4 regions of the Pseudomonas anguilliseptica genome follow, and region 2 is predicted to be linked to each of the others. Evidence: predicted binding sites of a transcription regulator. Region 2 holds the regulator's gene; each other region holds the start of a gene.

The links. Region 2 encodes FliA, which starts transcription of late flagellar genes. Its sites were predicted from a motif close to CTAAAGTTTNNNNNNNNNNNGCCGNTAA; they were not measured.
Positions count from the first base shown of each region.
Region 1: the regulator FliA is predicted to act here: its motif matches at 1,944-1,971, upstream of flgM (flagellar biosynthesis anti-sigma factor FlgM).
Region 3: the regulator FliA is predicted to act here: its motif matches at 2,596-2,623, upstream of BLW24_RS14155 (methyl-accepting chemotaxis protein).
Region 4: the regulator FliA is predicted to act here: its motif matches at 2,290-2,317, upstream of BLW24_RS08705 (methyl-accepting chemotaxis protein).

Region 1 covers NZ_FNSC01000002.1:171,507-176,671, forward strand. Annotated here, with positions in the region: gene BLW24_RS25270 (TIGR04282 family arsenosugar biosynthesis glycosyltransferase) at 1-180, shown strand, start outside; gene BLW24_RS25275 (flagellar brake protein) at 177-926, opposite strand; gene BLW24_RS25280 (flagella synthesis protein FlgN) at 1,008-1,475, opposite strand; gene flgM (flagellar biosynthesis anti-sigma factor FlgM) at 1,560-1,904, opposite strand; gene flgA (flagellar basal body P-ring formation chaperone FlgA) at 2,062-2,820, opposite strand; gene BLW24_RS25295 (chemotaxis protein CheV) at 2,894-3,826, shown strand; gene cheR (protein-glutamate O-methyltransferase CheR) at 3,871-4,698, shown strand; gene BLW24_RS25305 (transglycosylase domain-containing protein) at 4,755-5,165, opposite strand, start outside.
Region 2 covers NZ_FNSC01000001.1:3,293,250-3,298,414, forward strand. Annotated here, with positions in the region: gene flhA (flagellar biosynthesis protein FlhA) at 1-616, shown strand, start outside; gene flhF (flagellar biosynthesis GTPase FlhF) at 632-1,930, shown strand; gene fleN (flagellar synthesis regulator FleN) at 2,008-2,838, shown strand; gene fliA (RNA polymerase sigma factor FliA) at 2,835-3,581, shown strand; gene BLW24_RS15935 (chemotaxis response regulator CheY) at 3,678-4,052, shown strand; gene BLW24_RS15940 (protein phosphatase CheZ) at 4,072-4,860, shown strand; gene BLW24_RS15945 (chemotaxis protein CheA) at 4,872-5,165, shown strand, end outside.
Region 3 covers NZ_FNSC01000001.1:2,895,302-2,900,466, reverse strand. Annotated here, with positions in the region: gene BLW24_RS14170 (di-heme oxidoreductase family protein) at 1-369, shown strand, start outside; gene BLW24_RS14165 (imelysin family protein) at 380-1,441, shown strand; gene BLW24_RS14160 (DUF1513 domain-containing protein) at 1,451-2,560, shown strand; gene BLW24_RS14155 (methyl-accepting chemotaxis protein) at 2,750-4,375, shown strand; gene BLW24_RS14150 (efflux RND transporter periplasmic adaptor subunit) at 4,565-5,165, shown strand, end outside.
Region 4 covers NZ_FNSC01000001.1:1,801,705-1,806,869, reverse strand. Annotated here, with positions in the region: gene BLW24_RS08715 (acyltransferase) at 1-768, opposite strand, end outside; gene BLW24_RS08710 (cyclic di-GMP phosphodiesterase) at 949-2,175, shown strand; gene BLW24_RS08705 (methyl-accepting chemotaxis protein) at 2,348-4,378, shown strand; gene creB (two-component system response regulator CreB) at 4,598-5,165, shown strand, end outside.

The DNA of each region.
Region 1 (5,165 bases), on a different contig from region 2:
CTGCGCCGCATAAACGCTGCCTTGTTCAGTGATATGCCATGGGGAACGGAGCGGATCTTTGACATGACGCTGCAGCGGCTGCAGCAGCTGGACTGGTGTCCGGCGCTGCTGCCTGCGTTGTGGGATGTGGATCGGCCTGAGGATTTATCGCGCCTGGCTGCACTGAATATCTTGATCTAGAACAGCCCGTCACTCTCGAAGCGCCGCGCTTCACGTTGTATCTGGTAGACAAAACGTTCGACCAGGCGCTGCTCCTGGCCATTGATGCGGTGAAAACGTGCGCCAACAAAGGTGGTGTCGACCTTCTCTTCATACTGCACATGACGCATTTCAATGGCAGTGGTCATGGCGCCGAAAGGAAAGCGGGCGGTAAACCGCTCGTATACCTGACCAGCTTGCAGGCTGCTGCTGATATTGCCGGGAAAGCGCAATTTGCAGCCGGTAGCAGAGATATCCAGTAAATGTCCGGGTATGGCTGTGCGTAGTTTATCGCCGGCCAGCTCGATCTTGATCAGTTCGCTTTGCTTGAGCGGTGCACGGAAGGCACTGCGCCGTTGGTGGTAGGTCACCTCAAGCGGCATTGGGCTGAAATAGCAGCGCGCACCTTCATGCTCGGTGATGCGCACGCTCTGTTCGCATTTCCAGGCTACGCGCACTCCTTCATGGAAGGCTTCGACATTGAACGCCTCGCCATTGGCCAGGTAGCGCTCGCCGTCGTTTGGAACCAACTCATCGAGAATCAACAGATTCTTGTCGCGATCCACATTGATCACGTAGCTCTGGAAGCGCTGATTGCGTTCGTGGAAGGTGATGATCAGCGGGTCATGGTTTTGTTGCAGTTGGCGCAGGTTGGCAACTATTTCCACCGGTGCCTTGAGCACCTTGGGTGGCTGCGGGCCATCTTCCTGGCTAAAAGGACTGGACACGGTCCATAACTCTCCGAGCAAATGCTATGGCACTAGCATACTGGCAATGTGACAGTATGTCCCCTGTGCCTTTTATAGGTTTCAGGCCTGGCTGAGCGGGCGCTGCTGGCCGATTCTAGCGGCACTGCCGCGGCTGTCATAGAGGCTGGGCGTCTCGTTGCCACGCAGAATGCCGAGCATGCTGTGAGCCGAGGCCTGGCTGGAGCGAATCAGTCGGCCATTGCGCAGGTTGGCCGCTTGGCAGCGCTCGAGCAGGGCGTTGAGTTGATCGCCACGCTCAAGCAACAGTTCGCCTTGGCTGGACTGTGTGGCAAGCGCTTGCAGGCCCGTGCGGTCGGGGCTGAGGTTGAGGCTGGCGAGTAGCTGGCTGCGTTCCTTGCCATGCTGGTCAAGCAGGCTCAGCAGCGGCAGCTTGTCAGCCAGAATGCTCTGCAGGCGGGGGAGGTCGCGGTCAGTGAGAGCTTGAAACTCGGTGTCGATCAATTCAAGCAACTGCTCAGCGGTGCCGATATCGTTGGTGAACAGTTCAAGCAGGCTGGTGTCGTGCATTGCGGGCTCTTCGGGGTAACAGACGCTGCAGGAGGTGCGCGCAGTGTCTATTGGGCGGCCAATTACCCCAGCGTAGTCCGGTGACTAGCGCTGGGATTCGAAATTAAGCAGTTTGCTGGCGACGCGCTGGCTATCGACTTGGTAGCTGCCATCTTCGATCGCCTGCTTGAGCTGAGCGACGCGTTCTTTGTTGACGGTCGGCTGGTCGCGCAGTTTTTCGCTAACTTTTTGCAACTGTTGGGCCTCGCGGCTCAGCTGTACCGACTCGCCGCTCTTGCCGGCTTGCTGCGCCTGCTCGACGGGGCTGGGTACGTTGCCGGGTTGTTTACCGCCGATGGCTTCGTTCTGGCCACCTGCCTGCGCACTGCCGGTCCGCCCCGAGTTGGCTGGCGATGCGGCATTGTTGAGCCGGTTGATGTCAATGACCATGATGCAAAACCTCGAACAGTGTTTGGACGCTTGCCTAGCTTGTCGGCATTGCCCTGAAAAACTTTAGGGCAAAAAAGTGTGCGTCAGGTAACAGTCTAAACACAGTGTGGATAATCGTCAGCTCACCGAGTGCACAAAGTTAAAACAAGAAGCATGCCTACATCGCGACTTCAACCTGTCCAGGCCCAACTACACGGGCTCTGATCACTCGATTGGAACGTTGATTGCGCACGCTGATCTGTTTGCCTATCGTGCCGTCCGACAAGGCTTCGCCGGGCATGCGTACGCTGATGCCAGCGCTGCGGGCGCTGATCACGACCTGATCACCTTTGCGTATGGCCTCGGCCGCTTGCACATGAATCGGCGCAAGCACCTGATCGGGCAACAATGGCCGCGTCAATTTTTTGCCGATTGCTTGCTTGAGAGCGGTCAGATAACCCTGGTTGAGCAGCCCAACATCTCGTTCGGCTAACACCACATCCATATCCGTCAGCAGATTGTTGCGTTTCAGCGGGCGACTGGCGATCACCACTTCGCGGTACAGGCGCACTTGCCCAGGTACAAATACTGTCCAGGGGGCCGCACCGTCACAGCGTACGCGTAAGGTCACGCGGCCAATAGGCTCAGCAGGGCTTTCCAGGGTAGTGGTCAATGGCTGTGGGCACAGCGGCAGGCGCAAGCGTGGGTCGAGTCGGCTGATTTGAATCTCATGGCGGCCAGCGATTTTGCTACGCTGTAAATAATCACTCACCGCTTGCTCAAGAAAAACTTCGCCAGCGCCGATAAGTTGTTCAGGTCGTGTGGCGTTGGCTGTTGCCAAGGCGCTATAGCCGAGTGCCAGCAAAGCGGGTACAACTGCCAGCCAGTAGCGGCATTTTGCCAGTGAGTGTCGGTTAGTTGTCGTTTCAGTGTTCATGTGGGTTGGATAGCAAGGCGCGTGCCGCCTGCTACGCTGACAGCAATCTGTTACTCAAATAAGGAGTTTGGGTATGGCCGGTGTGATGGATTCGGTTAACCAGCGAACTCAGTTGGTTGGACAGAATCGTTTGGAGTTGTTGCTGTTTCGTCTGAACAGCAACCAACTGTATGGGATCAACGTATTCAAGGTGAAAGAGGTGCTGCAATGCCCCAAGCTCACCATCATGCCGAAATCCAGTCCGGTTGTTCGCGGTGTCGCCAGTATTCGTGGCGGCACTATTCCGATTCTTGATTTGTCCATGGCCACCGGCAGTGCGCCGCTGGCCAATATCGACAACAGCTTCGTCATCATCACTGAGTACAACACCAAGGTTCAGGGCTTTCTGGTGCACTCGGTCGAGCGCATCGTCAACATGAATTGGGAGTCGATTCATCCGCCACCCAAGGGCACCGGGCGTGACCATTACCTGACGGCGGTTACTCACTTGGATGACAAGATGGTCGAAATCATCGATGTTGAGAAAATCCTCGCGGAAGTAGCTCCGACCTCTGACGTGATCTCCGAAGGTGTGCTTGACGCAAAGACCCAGGCGCGCGCAGTGAGCATGCGTGTACTCACGTGCGACGATTCATCTGTGGCGCGCAAGCAGGTGACCCGGTGCCTGGAGACTGTTGGCGTCGAGGTGGTGGCGCTGAACGACGGACGTGAGGCGCTGGACTATCTGAATGCGATGGTTGAAGAAGGCAAAAATCCTGCAGAGGAGTTTTTGATGCTGATTTCCGACATCGAAATGCCGGAAATGGATGGCTATACGCTGACCGCACAGATCCGCGCCGATCCGCGCATGCAAAAGCTGCACATCATCCTGCATACTTCGTTATCTGGCGTGTTCAACCAGGCCATGGTGAAGAAGGTGGGCGCAGATGATTTTCTCGCCAAGTTTCGCCCGGATGACCTGGCGGCACGGGTAGCTGCCCGCATCAATATCGCGGCAGGGGACTGAGGGCCTGGCCCTCAGTGAATCATATGTTTGTCGAGGCCTCGCGAGTGTCTACAGGTAATTTGGATTTCGAGCAGTTCCGGACTTTCCTGGAAAAAGCCTGCGGCATCCTGCTTGGCACCAACAAGCAGTATCTGGTTTCCAGTCGGCTCAACAAATTGATGGAGCAGAACAGCATCAAGACCCTGGGTGAGCTAGTGCAGCGCATGCAGAGTCAGCCACGCAGCGGTTTGCGCGAACAGGTGGTTGATGCCATGACCACCAACGAAACCCTGTGGTTTCGCGATACCTATCCGTTCGAGGTGCTGAAAAAACGCGTGCTGCCGGAGATGATCAAGGCAAGCCCCGGTCAGCGCCTGCGCATCTGGTCGGCGGCTTGTTCGTCCGGGCAGGAACCTTATTCGCTGTCGATGACTGTCGATGAGTTCGAGAAGACCAATATTGGTCAACTCAAGGGCAGCTTGCAGATTGTGGCCACCGACCTCTCGCCGACCATGTTGATCAACTGTAAATCCGGTGAGTACGACAGTCTGGCGATGGGGCGTGGGCTTTCTCAGGAACGACTGCAGCGCTATTTCGACCCCAAGGGGCCGGGGCGCTGGGTGGTCAAGCCGGCGATTCGTAGCCGTATCGAGTTTCGTCCGCTGAACCTGTTGGACAGTTACGCCAGCCTGGGCAAGTTCGATGTGGTGTTCTGCCGTAACGTGCTGATCTATTTTTCGGCCGAGGTGAAGAAGGACATCCTCACGCGCATTCATGCCATGTTGAAGCCCGGCGGTTATCTGTTCCTGGGGGCGTCTGAAGCGCTCAATGGCTTGCCTAACCACTACCAGATGGTGCAATGCAGTCCCGGGATTATCTACAAAGCGAAGTAGTTATCGCAGGGTTCAAAAAACGGGACGCCAGTGGCCTCCCGTTTTTTATTCCGACCTTACAAGCTGCTGGCCTTAACCGCAGGCGTAAATGGCAGGCATTTGCTGTGAGTATCCGGCTCAAGATAAGGCTGCAGAATCGGCGCCATGCCTTTGAGCACCTGTACCGGTAGCGCTGAGGTGAAGCGGAAGCTTTCTGCCGCGCGGCCAGGGACGAAGGCAGTAAGGGTGCCGAAGTGACGTGGGCCGAGGTAGAAGACAAAGGTTGCTGTGCGGTTCATCGCGCGTGAGCTGAGTACCCGGCCACCGGCGCCGACGGTTTCGATGCGGTTATCACCGGTGCCGGTTTTGCCGCCGACTTTCAGCGGTTGGCTGTCAGCCTGAGTAAAGCTGCCCAGCAAGCGTCGCGCAGTGCCTGCCTCAACCACATCGGCGAGGGCGCTGCGCAGCGCGGCCGCGACCTCAGAGGC
Region 2 (5,165 bases):
GTTGCACAAGCATGCGCACGAGCTGCTCGGGCATGAGGAAGTGCAGCAGCTTATGCAATTGTTGGCCAAGAGCTCGCCCAAGCTGGCCGAGGAGCTGGTGCCAGGGATGATTTCCCTGTCGACCCTGCTCAAGGTGTTGCAGAGCCTGTTGCAGGAACAGGTGCCGGTGCGCGATATCCGCACCATCGCCGAGGCCATCGCCAATGTCGCGGTGAAGAGTCAAGATCCCGCCGCGATGGTGGCTGCGGTACGCGTCGCGTTGGCCCGCGCAATCGTGCAAAGCATTGTGGGACTAGAGCTTGAGCTGCCTGTGATCACCCTGGAACCCAGGTTGGAACAGATATTGCTCAACAGTATTCAGAAGGCCGGTCAAGGCTCCGAGGAGGGCATCTTCCTGGAGCCTGGCATGGCCGAGAAGCTGCAGCGTTCCCTGGTGGAAGCGGCGCAGCGCCAGGAAATGCTCGGCAAGCCAGTGATTCTGCTGGTGGCCGGTCCGGTCCGGGCGATGCTCTCGCGATTCGCGCGGCTGGCGGTTCCGAGTATCCATGTACTGGCATACCAGGAAATTCCGGATAACAAGCAGGTCACCATCGTTGCGACGGTGGGGCAGAACTAACCGAGGTTACAGGCCATGCAGGTCAAACGCTTTTTCGCCGCCGATATGCGTACCGCCATGAAGCTGGTGCGTGATGAGCTGGGTGCCGATGCCTCGATCATTGGCAATCGCCGGGTTGCCGGCGGTGTCGAGCTGACCGCCGCGCTGGATTATCAGGTGCCTGCCGCGCCAGCCCGTCAGCCCAACCCGGCGCTGGAAGCCGAGCTGCGCAAGACCCAGGCAAAAATCGCCACGGCCCAGGCGGAACTTACCACCCGCACCCAGGTGGATGCCGGCAAGGACCGCCAGCTGTTTGGCGCCGCTGCGAGCCAGCCGGCTGACAGCTTGGCCGCCGTGATGCGCAAACCTCAGGCAGTGCCTGCTGCAACCGATCAGCGCGCCCTGGATGCCATGCGTTTCGAACTCCACGGCCTGCGTGAGCTGATTGAAGTGCAGCTGGGCTCGATTGCCTGGGGCCAGTTGCAAAACCGCCGCCCACAGCAAGCCAATCTGTGGCGCCGCCTGCAGCGTATGGGGTTGTCGGTCGAATTGTCGAAAGCGCTGCTGGAGCGTGTCAGCACTGTGACCGAACCTCGCCAGGCCTGGCGCATGGTGCTGGCGCATCTGGCCCACGCGATCAAAACGCCGAAGCAGGAACCGATGGAGGAGGGCGGCGTGATCGCCCTGGTCGGCCCGGCTGGCATGGGCAAAACCACTACGCTGGCCAAACTGGCCGCTCGCTACGTGCTCAAGTACGGCGCGCAGCATATTGCACTGGTAAGCCTGGACAGCTACCGCATTGGTGCTCAGGAACAACTCAAGACTCTGGGGCGCATCCTCAATGTTCCGGTGACCCTGGTCGATCCCGGCCAGTCGTTGACTCAGGCCTTGGCCCCGCTGGCGCGTAAGCGTGTGGTGCTGATCGACACTGCCGGCCTGCCTGCCAACGATCCAGCCCTGCGCATGCAACTGGAAGCACTGGCCAGCCGCGGCGTCAATGCAAAAAATTATCTGGTAATGGCCGCTACCAGTCAGGGCCAAGTGCTGAAAGCCGCCTACCATAGTTATAAGCGCTGCGGATTGTCTGGCTGCATCCTGACCAAAGCGGATGAAGCTACCAGTCTGGGTGAGGTTTTAGGACTGGCTATTAGCCAGCGTCTACCGGTAGCCTATCTCACTGATGGGCCACGCATTCCCGATGACTTGCAGATTCCCCGCAGTCATCAACTGGTGAGCCGGGCCGTAGGGCTGCAGGCTAGCCAGGACCCAAGCGAGGATACGATGGCGGAGATGTTTGCCGGCCTTTACCAGCAACCCACCCGACGCGTCAGCTAAGCGTCGGGCTGTTGGAATTGAACCGCGCTTAGCCGGCCAAGTGGCTCCAGTCGAAGTTAGACAAGGTGTGTAGAAATATGGGTATGCATCCCGTACTGGTGATTGCGGTGACCGGCGGCAAAGGTGGCGTCGGTAAGACCAACGTCTCGGTGAACCTGGCGTTGGCCCTGGCCGATCTTGGTCGCCGGGTGATGCTGATGGACGCTGACCTGGGCTTGGCCAACGTCGATGTGCTGCTTGGCCTGAGCGCCAAACGCACCCTGGAAAACGTCATCAGTGGCGAGTGCGAACTGCGCGATGTATTGCTGCAGGGGCCGGGCGGTATTCGTATCGTGCCGGCCGCGTCTGGTATCCAGAGCATGGTGCAGCTGTCACCCATGCAGCATGCAGGTTTGATCCAGGCGTTCAGTGATATCAGCGACAATCTTGATGTGCTGATTATCGACACTGCCGCCGGTATTGGTGATGGTGTAGTCAGCTTTGTTCGCGCCGCTCAGGAAGTGCTGGTGGTTGTGTGTGATGAGCCTACGTCGATTACCGACGCCTATGCGCTGATCAAACTGCTCAACCGCGACCATGGCATGAACCGTTTCCGGGTACTGGCCAATATGGCTCATAGCCCGCAGGAAGGTCGCAACCTCTTTGCTAAGCTGACTAAAGTCACTGACCGTTTTCTCGATGTTGCCCTGCAGTATGTAGGTGCAGTGCCTTACGATGAGTCAGTGCGCAAGGCCGTGCAGAAGCAGCGCGCGGTCTACGAAGCCTTCCCGCGCTCGAAGTGCGCGCTGGCGTTCAAGGCGATAGCCCAGAAAGTCGACGCCTGGCCGTTACCGGCCAACCCGCGCGGTCATTTGGAGTTTTTCGTTGAGCGTCTGGTGCAGCAACCGATCGCGGACACGGCCATATGACAGCAGCCTCTGGACTTCGTATGTATAGCAAGGCGCAGGCGCAGGATTCCCAGCACCAGTTGATCGAGCGCTACGCGCCCCTGGTCAAACGCATTGCCTATCACCTGTTGGCCCGTCTACCGGCCAATGTGCAGGTCGACGATTTGATTCAGGCCGGGATGATCGGTCTGCTTGAAGCGTCAAAAAAATACGACTCCAACAAAGGTGCCAGTTTCGAGACGTTCGCCGGTATTCGCATTCGCGGCTCAATGCTTGATGAAGTGCGCAAAGGTGACTGGGCGCCGCGTTCGGTGCATCGCAATAGCCGCATGGTCAGCGACGCAATTCGAATAATTGAGGCCAGAACCGGCAGAGACGCTAAAGATCAAGAGGTTGCGGCCGAACTCCAATTGAGTCTCGAGGATTACTACGGCATTCTGGGCGACACTTTAGGCAGCCGCCTGTTCAGTTTCGACGACCTGCTTCAGGACGGCGAACACGGTGGGCTGGGTGAAGACGCTGGCAGCAACCACCTCGAACCTTCTCGTGATCTGGAAGATGAACGCTTTCAGGCGGCCCTGACAGATGCCATTGCCAACCTGCCGGAGCGCGAACGCCTGGTGTTAGCGCTATATTACGATGAAGAACTGAATCTTAAAGAGATCGGCGAGGTGTTGGGGGTTAGCGAATCACGTGTAAGCCAACTACACAGTCAGTGTGCCGCTCGTTTACGCGCTCGTTTGGGTGAGTGGCGTGCACATTGAGTTGTTTCGCTAACGCTGGGCCGGTTTCACGATTAAAAGCGCACGCAGGTTGCTGGGTGCGTTTGGGACTGTACGGAGGTCGACTTGGACAAGAACATGAAAATCCTCATCGTTGATGACTTTTCAACGATGCGACGGATCATCAAGAACCTCCTGCGTGACTTGGGGTTCACCAACACAGCGGAAGCCGATGATGGCGTCACCGCGCTGCCCATGCTGCAGAGCGGCAGTTTCGACTTTCTGGTGACCGACTGGAACATGCCTGGCATGACAGGCATCGACCTGCTGCGCGCGGTGCGTGCAGACGAGCGCCTGAAAACTCTGCCGGTGTTGATGGTCACCGCAGAAGCCAAGCGCGATCAGATCATTGAAGCAGCCCAGGCTGGGGTTAACGGTTATGTAGTTAAACCGTTCACTGCCCAGGTGCTGAAAGAGAAGATTGAAAAGATCTTCGAACGGGTCAACGGCTGATGTCTGCCATGAGGGTGCTATGGAACATAAAGATTCCGTTCAGGGTGACCTTGAGTCGAGCCTGAAACACAACGCTCGCCAACTGGTAGACAGCCTGGAACAAGGCAATTTTGGTGAAGCGGTACAGTTGATACATGAGCTCAACAAAGCGCGTGACCGTGGTTTGTATCACGAGATCGGCAAGCTGACCCGTGAGCTGCATAACGCCATCGTCAATTTTCAGCTCGCCCCCCATATGCCGCATGCCACGGAGGTTTCGCAAATAACCGATGCCACCGAACGGCTGAATTACGTGGTAACGATGACCGAAAAAGCGGCCAATCGCACCATGGATCTGGTTGAGCAGAGTGCCCCACTGGTTAACGACCTCAGTGATGAGGCGCAGAGCCTGAGCGCTGATTGGGGACGCTTTATGCGCCGCGAGATGAGCGCCGATGGTTTCCGTGAACTGGCCAAGCGTGTTGAGCTGTTTCTCGCGCGTAGCGAGCGCGACGGTGCCAAACTGTCTGGGCACCTCAACGATATTTTGCTGGCTCAGGACTATCAGGATTTGACTGGGCAGGTGATCAAGCGAGTAACCCAGCTGGTTACCGAGGTGGAAAGCAACCTGCTGAAGCTGGTGTTGATGGCCAGTCAGGTGGACCAGTTTGCCGGCATTGAGCACAACCATGAGTTGCTCCGCGCCGAACAAGAAAAACAAAAAGAGCCTTCCCGTGGTGAAGGTCCGCAGATTCATGCCGATAAGCGTGAAGACGTCGTATCCAATCAGGATGATGTCGACGACCTGCTTTCCAGTCTGGGATTTTAGGAGCACGTCTTATGAGCTTCGGCGCCGATGAAGAAATCCTCCAGGACTTCCTGGTAGAGGCCGGCGAGATTCTTGAACTACTGTCCGAACAGCTTGTAGAGCTGGAAAGTCGCCCGGACGACATGAATCTGCTCAACGCTATTTTTCGCGGGTTTCATACCGTTAAAGGTGGTGCCGGTTTTCTCCAGCTCAACGAGCTGGTGGAATGCTGCCATATCGCAGAAAACGTCTTCGACATCCTGCGTAAGGGTGAGCGGCGCGTCGACTCCGCTTTGATGGATGTGGTGCTGGAAGCACTGGATGCC
Region 3 (5,165 bases), 400 kb from region 2:
CAGGCCGGTTGCCAGGGCTGCCACACCCCGCAATTCACCACCGCGGCCGATGCAGCAGAACCGGAACTGGCCAATCAGCTGATCCGCCCCTACAGCGACCTGCTGCTGCATGATATGGGCGACGGGCTGGCAGATAACCGCCCGGAGTTCCTCGCCAGCGGCCGCGAATGGCGCACCCCGCCACTCTGGGGCATCGGCCTGACTGAAACAGTCAACGGTCACAGCCAGTTCCTGCATGACGGCCGCGCGCGCAACCTGCTGGAGGCCATCCTCTGGCATGGCGGCGAGGCCGAGGCGGCCAAGCAGCAGGTCATGACTTTCAATGCCGACGAGCGTAGCGCGCTGTTGGCTTTCCTGAATTCGTTGTAAGGAGCCGCAGATGATCCGCTCACCCCTCACGCTCGCCCTGCTCAGCCTCACGCTCACCGCCTGCAGCCCAAGCGATCCGCAGCAGCAGGTCAGCCGCGCGCTCACCGATGGCGTGTTGCTGCCAATCTACAGCGCCTGGAGCGAAGCCGACCGCCAGCTTGCCGTTAGCGGTCAGGCCTTCTGCGCCGGCCAACAGAATCTAGCCGAGGCCCGCCAGGCCTTTGCCAGCGCGCAAAGCGCCTGGGCCGCCGTGCAACCGGTGGCCTTCGGCCCACTGGCAGAGGGCAACCGTGCCTGGCAGGTGCAATTCTGGCCAGACAAGAAGAACCTGGTAGCGCGTCAGGTTGAAGCGCTGGTCAACAGCAAACCCGAGCTGACCCCGGCCGACCTGGATAAATCCAGCGTGGTGGTGCAAGGCCTCACCGCCTATGAGTACCTGCTGTTCGACCCAGCTATCGACCTGAGCGTCGCCGAACAGAAAGCCCGCTACTGCCCGCTGATCGTTGCCATCGGTCAGCACCAGCAAGTACTGGCCGCTGATGTGCTGAGCCAGTGGCAAGCCAAAGACGGTATGGCCACGCTGCTCAAGGACTTCCCCAACGCCCGCTACGCCGAAGCCCCGGAAGCGGTGGCCGAGCTGCTGCGCACCCAGGTCAGCGCCATCGACGGGCTGAAGAAGAAACTCGGCACGCCCCTCGGCCGTCAAAGCAAAGGCCAGCCGCAGCCCTATCAGGCCGAAGCCTGGCGCAGCAAGGCCAGCCTGGCCAACCTCGCCGCCAGTCTGGCCAGTGCCGAACGCATCTGGCTGGGCGCCGAACAGGATGGCATCCAGGCGCTGCTTGGCAGTGATCAAGACGCACTGAAACAACGCATCAACGCCGCCTACAGCGACACCCGTCAGCGCCTGGCCGCCGCCCAGCGCCCGCTCGGCGAACTGCTGAGCGACGAAGCCGGCCGCAGAGAGGTGAATGCCCTGTACGACAGCCTGAATGTGCTGCATCGCCTGCATGAATCCGAACTGGCCAAGACCCTGGGCATCCAGCTGGGCTTTAACGCCCATGACGGCGACTAAAGCATGCAGATCAATCGCCGCGCCTTTCTAGGGCTGAGCATCGCTGCTGTTGCCGCCACGGCAGCGGCCGCCGGCACTTATGGTGGCTGGACGCTTATGCACAGCGGCGCCCAGCCGCTGCTGCTGTCGGCGCGCAACGACAGCGCTGGCAAGCACTTCGCGGTGGGTTACCGACTGGATGGCAGCCAGGTGTTTGCCACCCAGGTCAGCGAGCGCTGCCACGATGTGATCGGCCATCCGTTTTTGCCTATGGCGCTGTTTGTCGGCCGTCGCCCGAGCACCCAGAGCTACCTGATCGACACCCGTAACGGCCGTCTGCTGCAGACCCTGAACTCACCCAAGCAGCGCCATTTCTACGGCCACGCGGTGTTCCACAAGGACGGCGAATGGCTGTACGCCACCGAGAACGACACCTCCGACCCCGGTCGCGGCGTACTCGGTGTCTATCGCCTGCAAGGTGAACAGCTACTGCGCAGCAGCGAACTGTCGACCCACGGCATCGGCCCGCACCAACTGCTCTGGCTGCCAGACGGTGAAACCCTGGCCGTGGCCAACGGCGGCATCCGCACCGAGGCCGATAGCCGGGTGGAAATGAATCTCGACGCCATGGAGTCCAGCCTGGTGCTGCTGCGCCGCGACGGCAGCCTGATCAGTCGGGAGCAGCTGCCCGAACGGATGAACAGCGTGCGCCATATGGCCGTGGCCAGCGACGGCACCCTGGTCACCGGCCAGCAATATATGGACGAGATCAGCGATGTGGTGCCGCTCTTGGCGATCAAACGCCCTGGCCAGCCCTTCCAGTACTTTCCGGTAGCCGATGCGCAGCGCCAACTGATGAACCAGTACACCGCCAGCGTGGCGATCCACAGCGAGCTGCGCCTGCTGGCGTTGACTGCTCCCCGCGGCAACCGGGTGTTTATCTGGGATCTGGACAGCGCCGAACTGCGCCTGGATGCGCCTCTGGCCGATTGCGCCGGCGTAGGCGCGGTAGCCGACGGCTTTGTGGTCAGCAGCGGCGTTGGCCGTTGCCGCCTGTATGACTGCCGCAGCCCCCAGATCAGCAGCAAGCCCCTGCAGCTGCCTGCCGGCCTTTGGGACAACCACCTGCGTCTGGTTTAGCGCCACCGCTAAATCCGTAATACGCCTGCGGCACGCTAAAGAACGCTGCCGCAGAGCCGATCTATACTCCTAACTAGCCGCTGCCTTTGGGCAATCCGGCACAGCTGATACCAGTCGATAAGGATCTTCGCAGTTAGGACGCGCTCAGCGTCACTGGCATCCCGCCTTCCACACTCAAGGGTATCGCCCATGTTTCTGCAAAAATCTTTGCGCGCGCAAATTCTCGCTCTGCTCGGCGGCAGCCTGGCGCTGATACTGGTCACGGCACTGGCCTGTTTCAGTTTCCTCTCCAGCGGCATGCAGGCCTACCGCGGCCTGCTTGAGGGTCCGCTGGAGGCCTCGACGCTGATCGACTCGACCAACCTGAATTTCAAGACCCAGGTACAGGAGTGGAAGAACGTGCTGCTGCGTGGCAGCGACAAAGCTCAGCTGGACAAATACTGGAGCCAGTTCGAAGCGCAGGAACGCAAGGTTCAGGACCTACTGGGCAAATTGAGCGAGCTGGCCGGCAACGACCGTGCACTGAAAACCAAGGTCGATACGTTGCGCAGCGAACACCAGGCGCTCGGCGCCAACTACCGCAAGGGTCGCGACGCCTTTGTCGCTGCCGGCGGTGACGCGGCGGTCGGCGGCAAGGCGGTCTCCGGCATTGACCGCAACACCACCCAGCAGATGGAGGCCCTGGCCAGCGAACTGCACCAACAGAGCCTGGATCAGGCCAGCCTGATCAATGCCTCGGCAGACCGCACCATCACCCTCGGTACCCTACTGATGCTCGGCGCCACCGTGGTCATTGCCCTGTTCAGCCTCTGGTTGATCAACCGCAACCTGATCAACCCGGTTCGCGAGCTGATCGAACATATCGCGCAACTTAGCCGAGGCAACTTCGGTCAGCACGTAGACGCCACGCGTCAGGACGAGCTGGGGAAACTCGCCGTGGCCGCAAATATCCTGCGCGACTTCCTCGCCGACACCTTTACCCGTTTGAAACGCAGCACGGCGGATCTGGATACCGCCAGCGGCGAGCTCAACTCCATCGCAACACTGATGGCCCAAGGCACTCGCGAGCAGTTCTCGCGCACCGATCAGGTCGCCACGGCCATGCATGAAATGTCCGCCACCGCCCAGGAAGTCGCGCGTCACGCAGCCGAAGCCGCCGGCGCGGCCGATGCAGCCGACAGCGCCGCGCGCCAGGGTGAGACGGTGATGCAGGCGACCATCAAAACCATCACCGATATTCGCGGCGAGATCAGTAACACCTCTGAGGTGATTCGCCGCCTGGAAGCCGACAGCGGGCGCATCGGCAAGGTGCTGGAAGTGATTCGCGGCATCGCCGAGCAGACCAACCTGCTCGCGCTTAACGCGGCCATCGAGGCTGCCCGCGCCGGCGAACAAGGCCGCGGCTTTGCCGTGGTGGCCGATGAAGTGCGCACCCTGGCGCAGCGCACCGCCGAGTCCACGGCGGAAATCCACCAGATTATCGACACTGTGCAAACCGGCGCGGTCAATGCGGTGCGCGCCATCGAAAGTGGTCAGCACCGCAGCGAGGAAGGCGTGACTCAGGTCACCGAGGCCGGCGCGACGCTGCAACTGATCACCAGTGCAGTGGAAGCCATTCGTGATATGAACCGGCAGATCGCCACCGCCGCCGAAGAGCAGACCTCGGTGGCCGAAGACATCTCGCGCAACCTCACCGAAATCACCGCCATCGCCACCGCCAATCAGGAGAACGTGAAGCGCACCGAGAGCGCCGGGCAAAACCTGCAAATCCTCTCCGGACAACTCAACGAAGTGACCCAGCGTCTGAGCACTTGATCGGCGCAACGCAACACACAAAATGCCAGCACATGCTGGCATTTTGCTTTAAAAACACTTGACCAACCTGGCAACTTTTGCACCGCAATCTTTTGCAAATGCGAATCTTTGACAGGCCACGGCGAGGGGTCTAATGTGCCCCTCTTGCCTATTCCCAGGCCCTCATCCGCTTTGCCAAGGAACCGGAATATGTTGCTTCGCCGCATGCTGATCATGCTCGGCGCAGTACTCGTCGTGGTACTCGCCCTCGCCGCCTACAAAGGCTTTTCCATCTACCAACAAGTGCAGATGTTCTCGGCACCGCAGCCGGCCATCAGCATTGATGCCGCGACAGCAGAAGAACAGCCGTGGCAGGGTCGCCTGCCAGCCATCGGCACACTCAAGGCCTTCCAGGGTGTTGACCTGACCGTGGAGGTCGGCGGCACCGTGCAGCAGGTGCTGTTCCGCTCCGGCGAACAGGTCACCCTGCAGCAGCCACTGATCCAGATGGACAGCGATGTCGAGCAGGCCAGCCTGGGCACTGCGCAGGCCGAACTGGGCCTGGCCCGCGTGGAGTACGAGCGCGGTCGTAGCCTGGTCACCCGCCAGAGCATCTCGAAAAGCGAGTTCGACCGCCTCTCCGCCAGCCTGCAGAAGGCCAATGCCAGCGTCGCCCAGCTGCAGGCACAACTGGCGAAGAAGCGCATCCTTGCGCCCTTTGCCGGCACTATCGGCATCCGTCAGGTGGATGTCGGTGACTACCTGGCCTCCGGCACCACCATTGCCACTCTGCAGGACCTGAGCAAACTCT
Region 4 (5,165 bases), 1.5 Mb from region 2:
CGGGTCCAGTTCGCGGGTCTGGATATCGACGATCACCTTGTCCACCTGGCCACTGATCAGCTCCCAGAAGCCGGGTACATGCGTGCCTGGATAGATCACGGTCACGTCCAGCACGGTGTCCAGTTGCTCGCCGAGTGCGGCCAGAACAAAGGCCACACCACCGGCCTTTGGTTTGAGCAGATACTGATAGGGCGAGCCTTGCTGGGCCTGTTTGGCTGGGGTGCAGCGGGTGCCTTCGAGGTAGTTGACCACGGTAACCGGCAAGTCCTTGAACTTCTCGCAGGCGCGCTTGGTGATCTCCAGGTCCTGGCCCTTGAGTTCGGGATGTTTGGCCAGAAATGCCTTGGAATAACGGCGCATAAAGGGGTAATCCAGCGCCCAGAACGCCAGGCCGAGGAAGGGTACCCAGATCAGCTGCTGCTTGAGGAAGAACTTGAAGTAGGGCGTCTTGCGGTTGAAGGCCTGTACCAGCGCAGGAATATCGACCCATGACTGGTGGTTGCTGATCACCAGGTAGGAGGTGCTCTGACGCAGGTCGGCACTGCCGCGAATATCCCAGTGCACCGGGAGCAGGCTGGCGAAGATCAGCTTGTTGAGCTCTGCCCAGGTTTCCGCCACCCACATCACCCCGCGCGAGCTGGCAGTTTTCAGTGCCTTGCCCGGCAGGACGAACTTGCCGAGGGCGATTAGCAATAGCGGGCCGATCAGGATCAGCGTGTTGAGGAGCAGCAGAATAATGACGCTAAGACCGGTCAACAGGCGGCGCATGGCAACTCCTTAGGGTGCGCTTGAGCGGCAATGATAAGCAGTCGTGCCAAGGCTTCCAAGCCGCTGATCTGCAACTGATGTCCATTGGCCATTGGTTGTATCAAGTCAGCGTAATGCTGGCTATTGTTCATCTATTCTTGTCCGACAAGAGCCGGGTTACTTTCCCGTCTGAGGGCACCCATGTTGAAGTGCATTGCTGTGACCGATGTACGCGTCGGTATGTATGTTCACGAGTTTTGTGGCGCATGGATGGACCACCCCTTCTGGAAGTCCAAGTTTCTGCTCAAGTCTGAAAAAGACCTGCAGCGGATCAAGGCCAGCAGCATTGGTGAGCTGTGGATCGATGTCAGCAAAGGTTTGGATGTCGAGGACGGCACCGTCAGTGTCAGTCCCGAGGAGGTCGCAGCCGAAGCCGAGGTCGCTCTCTTGGCTGCGGTGCAGAGCCCGCCAGTCAACCTGGCGGTGTCGATGGAGGATGAGGTGCAGCGTGCGGCCAAGCTCTGCGACCGCTCCAAGGCTGCGGTGGTCAGCATGTTTGGCGATGCGCGCATGGGCCAAGCCTTGCAGTTTGAGCAGGCCGGAGAGCTGGTTGAGGAAATTTCCGACTCGATCATGCGTCACCCCAATGCGCTGATCAGCCTGGCGCGGCTGAAAAACGCCGATGAATACACCTATATGCATTCGGTGGCGGTCTGCGCGCTGATGATTGCTTTGGCGCGTAACCTGGGCCTCAACGAAAGTCAGGTGCGCGAAGCTGGGCTGGCCGGGCTGCTGCATGACATCGGCAAGATGGCGATTCCCAATGAGGTGCTGAACAAGCCCGGCAAGCTCACTGACAACGAATTCGCCACCGTGCGCGACCATCCTGAAGCCGGTTCGCGCATGTTGATTGATAGCAAGCAAGTCAGCGCGCTGGTGCTGGACGTGTGCCTGCATCACCACGAAAAGGTTGATGGCAGTGGCTATCCGCACCGTCTGGTCGGTGAGCAGATCAGCCTGTACGCGCGCATGGGCGCGGTGTGCGACGTGTATGACGCGATCACCTCCAGCCGACCGTACAAGCAGGGTTGGGATCCAGCCGAGTCGATCCGCAAGATGGCCGAGTGGAAGGGCCATTTTGATCCTGTGGTGTTCCAGGCCTTTGTCAAAACCGTGGGTATCTACCCGGTGGGTTCGCTGGTGCGTCTGGAGAGCGGGCGCATCGGCGTGGTCATGGAACAACAGGCGAAGTCTCTGCTCGCGCCGAGGGTCAAGGTGTTCTTCTCGGCCAAATCGAAAACCCCGATCCCGCAGGAAATTCTCGACCTGAGCAAGCTGGTTGGGCGCGACAGGATTGTCGGTCGTAAGTCTGCCGAAGAATGGGGCTTCCGCAATGTCGAGGAACTCTGGAACGGTATTTCCCGCTAGGTTTTTCGACCGCTAGCGCTGCTCGCGATCGGGTAACGGGCCGTGGTCCGGCCACTCATCTATGCTCATTAAACATTACCGCCTGCAGGCGCGCTGCTTGGGCGTGCTTCTTGCTTGAAGTTTTGCTTTGGCGCGCCCCTGAAGTTGGCGTGCTCAACAGGTTGAGGTGTGTATGACTGGAGTACTCAAACCGGGTGTGCGGTTGCTGGAACGTTTCAGTTTCGCGCGCAAGTTTCAGTTGGTGTTTGTCCTGTTCGCTTTGCCGCTGGGCTTCTCTCTGTGGGTTATCAGTAGCAACTATCAGGATCGACTCAACGCCATCGATAACGAACTGGAAGGTATCAATGCCCTGCAGGGCATGGCTGACGTGCAGCAGGAGCTGATAGAGCAACGCACGTTGCTGTCACGCTGGAAGGGCACCGAGAAAGCTGCCGAAGCACTGCTGCGTGAGCAGGCCAATGGTCTTGGTCCTGCCCTGCAAGCTCTGGAGCAGCCGCTTGAGTCCGAGCTGTTGAGTGATCAGGCGCGCCAGCATTTGCAGAGTCTCAGCGCCGGTCAGGCCGAGCTGAGTGTCGATGTACTGGGTAAGCTGGCCTTGCCCGATGCCCTCGAACGTTACCAAAAGAACCTGCTGAGCCTGCTGGCCCTGCGCGAGCAGGTAGCAACCGACAGCGGGTTGATCCTCGATCCGCAGCTCGACACCTACCTGATGATGGAGCAGCTGACCTACACCTTGCCGCGTCTGCTCGAACAATTGGGCAGCTTTACCAGTCAGGGCTATGGCGCGGTGGTGTCGCAGCATTTCACCTTGCAGAGCCGGGTGCTGATCCGTGATTTGCGCCGCAGCCTGGATGAGTCGCGCAGCCAACTGCTCAAGGCCCAGGCCACGCTCAAGCTGGAGGCGCCGCGTGCCATGCGCCAGCTGCAGGGGCCCTATGATGAGGCTCTGCAGGGTTACGAAGCCTTTCTCGCGGGTATTGACCGCGACATGTTCGAGGCTAGCCCCATGGCCCTGACCCCGGAGCAGTTTGTGCAGCGCACCGATGCCCTGCAGGGCCAATTGCGCAGTCTGCAGGCCGCGTTGTACCAGCAGTTTGCTGCCAGTCTTGGTGATTACCGGCGCAAGGCTCTGACCGCGATGATCGAAGTGGTCGGCGTGTTCAGCCTGCTGACCCTGCTGGCGCTGTATGTATTGTTCTGCCTCAACGCGTCGATACGTCGTAGCACCGCTGGCATCATTGAGGCCGCCGAAGGTCTGCGCGATGGTGACCTGCGCGTGCGCATGCAGGTGCATGGCGCGGATGACCTGGCGAGTATCGCGATGGTGCTGAATACCGCGGTTGGCCAGCTGCGCGACTCCATGCAGGGCGTCAACCAGCAGAGCCAGCAACTGGGCGGCACTGTGCAGATGCTTAACGGCGAGGCGCGCAATGCCCTGGAATCGGTGGAACAGCAACAGGCGCAGATGAGCCAGATTGCCGCTGCCGCCACCGAAATGGCCGCCACAGCGCAAAGCGTGGCACAGAGCTGCGAGCAGGCCGCGGTGGAAGCCAGCCAGACCCGTGAGATCGCCAACCAGAGCAATCAGCGCAGCGCGCGTACCAGCGAGAGCATGCGCCAGCTCAGCAGTCGCCTGGGTGACAGCGCTACCACGCTGCAACAGTTACGCAGCCAGACCGAGCAGATCACCCGGGTGGTGGACGTGATCAAGGGCATCGCCGAGCAGACCAACCTGCTGGCGCTCAACGCGGCCATCGAAGCCGCGCGCGCTGGTGATCAAGGCCGCGGCTTTGCCGTGGTCGCCGATGAGGTGCGTTCGCTGTCGCAACGCACGCAGAACTCCACGGCGGAAATCGCCGAAACCGTGGCCAACCTGCACCGCGTGGTCGGCCAGTCGGTGACCCAGATGGAAGATGCCGTGCGTCAGGCAGAAGGCGATGTCGGCAGCGTGCTGGCCATGGGCGAGGACCTGAGTGCCATTGTCGAGTCGGTGCAGCTGGTGACTGACCGCCTGGCGCAGATTGCCACTGCCGCCGAGCAGCAGGCGGCTACTGCCGATGAAGTCAGCGGCAATATTCAGCAGGTTGATCACGCGGCCAGCACCTTGCTGGAAGGTGCGCAGGCGGTGAGTAATGCCGCCGAACAGCTGCGTCAGGGCAGTCAGGCGTTGGAGCACAATACTGGGCGCTTCAAACTCGACTGAGGTCGTAGGATGGGTGAGGTTCTGCGTTCAGCCTTTACGCTGGCCGCAGTGTAGGTTGGGTTGAGTCGCGCAGCGGCGAAGCCCAACGATATGGCCGCCACCTGTTGGGCTTCGCTGCGCTCAACGCCAACCTACGAGTCGGGCTGCACCGGCGGCATGCTTGACGCTGGCAGCGGCCTGCCGCAGGCTCCTCGCCGAGTTGCCACGAGCAGGACGCCAATGCCGCATATTCTGATTGTCGAAGACGAAGCCGCCATCGCCGATACCCTGATTTTCGCCCTGCAGAGCGAAGGCTTTACCACCACCTGGCTGAGCCTGGCGGAGCAGGCTCTGGCCGAACAGCAGCGCAATCCGGCCGACTTGCTGATTCTCGATGTCGGCCTGCCGGATATCAGCGGCTTTGAGGCCTGCAAGCGGCTGCGGCGCTTCTCCGAGGTGCCGGTGATTTTTCTCACTGCGCGCAGCGAGGAAATCGACCGCGTAGTGGGCCTGGAAATCGGTGCCGACGATTACGTGGTCAAACCCTTTAGCCCGCGGGAAGTTGCCGCGCGGGTCAAGGCCATCCTCAAACGCATGGCTCCGCGTGAAGCGCCGGCCACCAACTCCGACAGTGGCCCGTTCCAGCTGGATATCGAGCGGGGACAAATCCACTACCACGGCCAGCTACTGAGTCTGACCCGCCACGAATTCCGTTTGCTACAAAGCCTGCTGGCGCAACCCGAGCGGGTGTTCTCCCGCGAGCAGTTGCTTGACGGATTGGGCGTGGCCGCCGATGTCGGCTACGAGC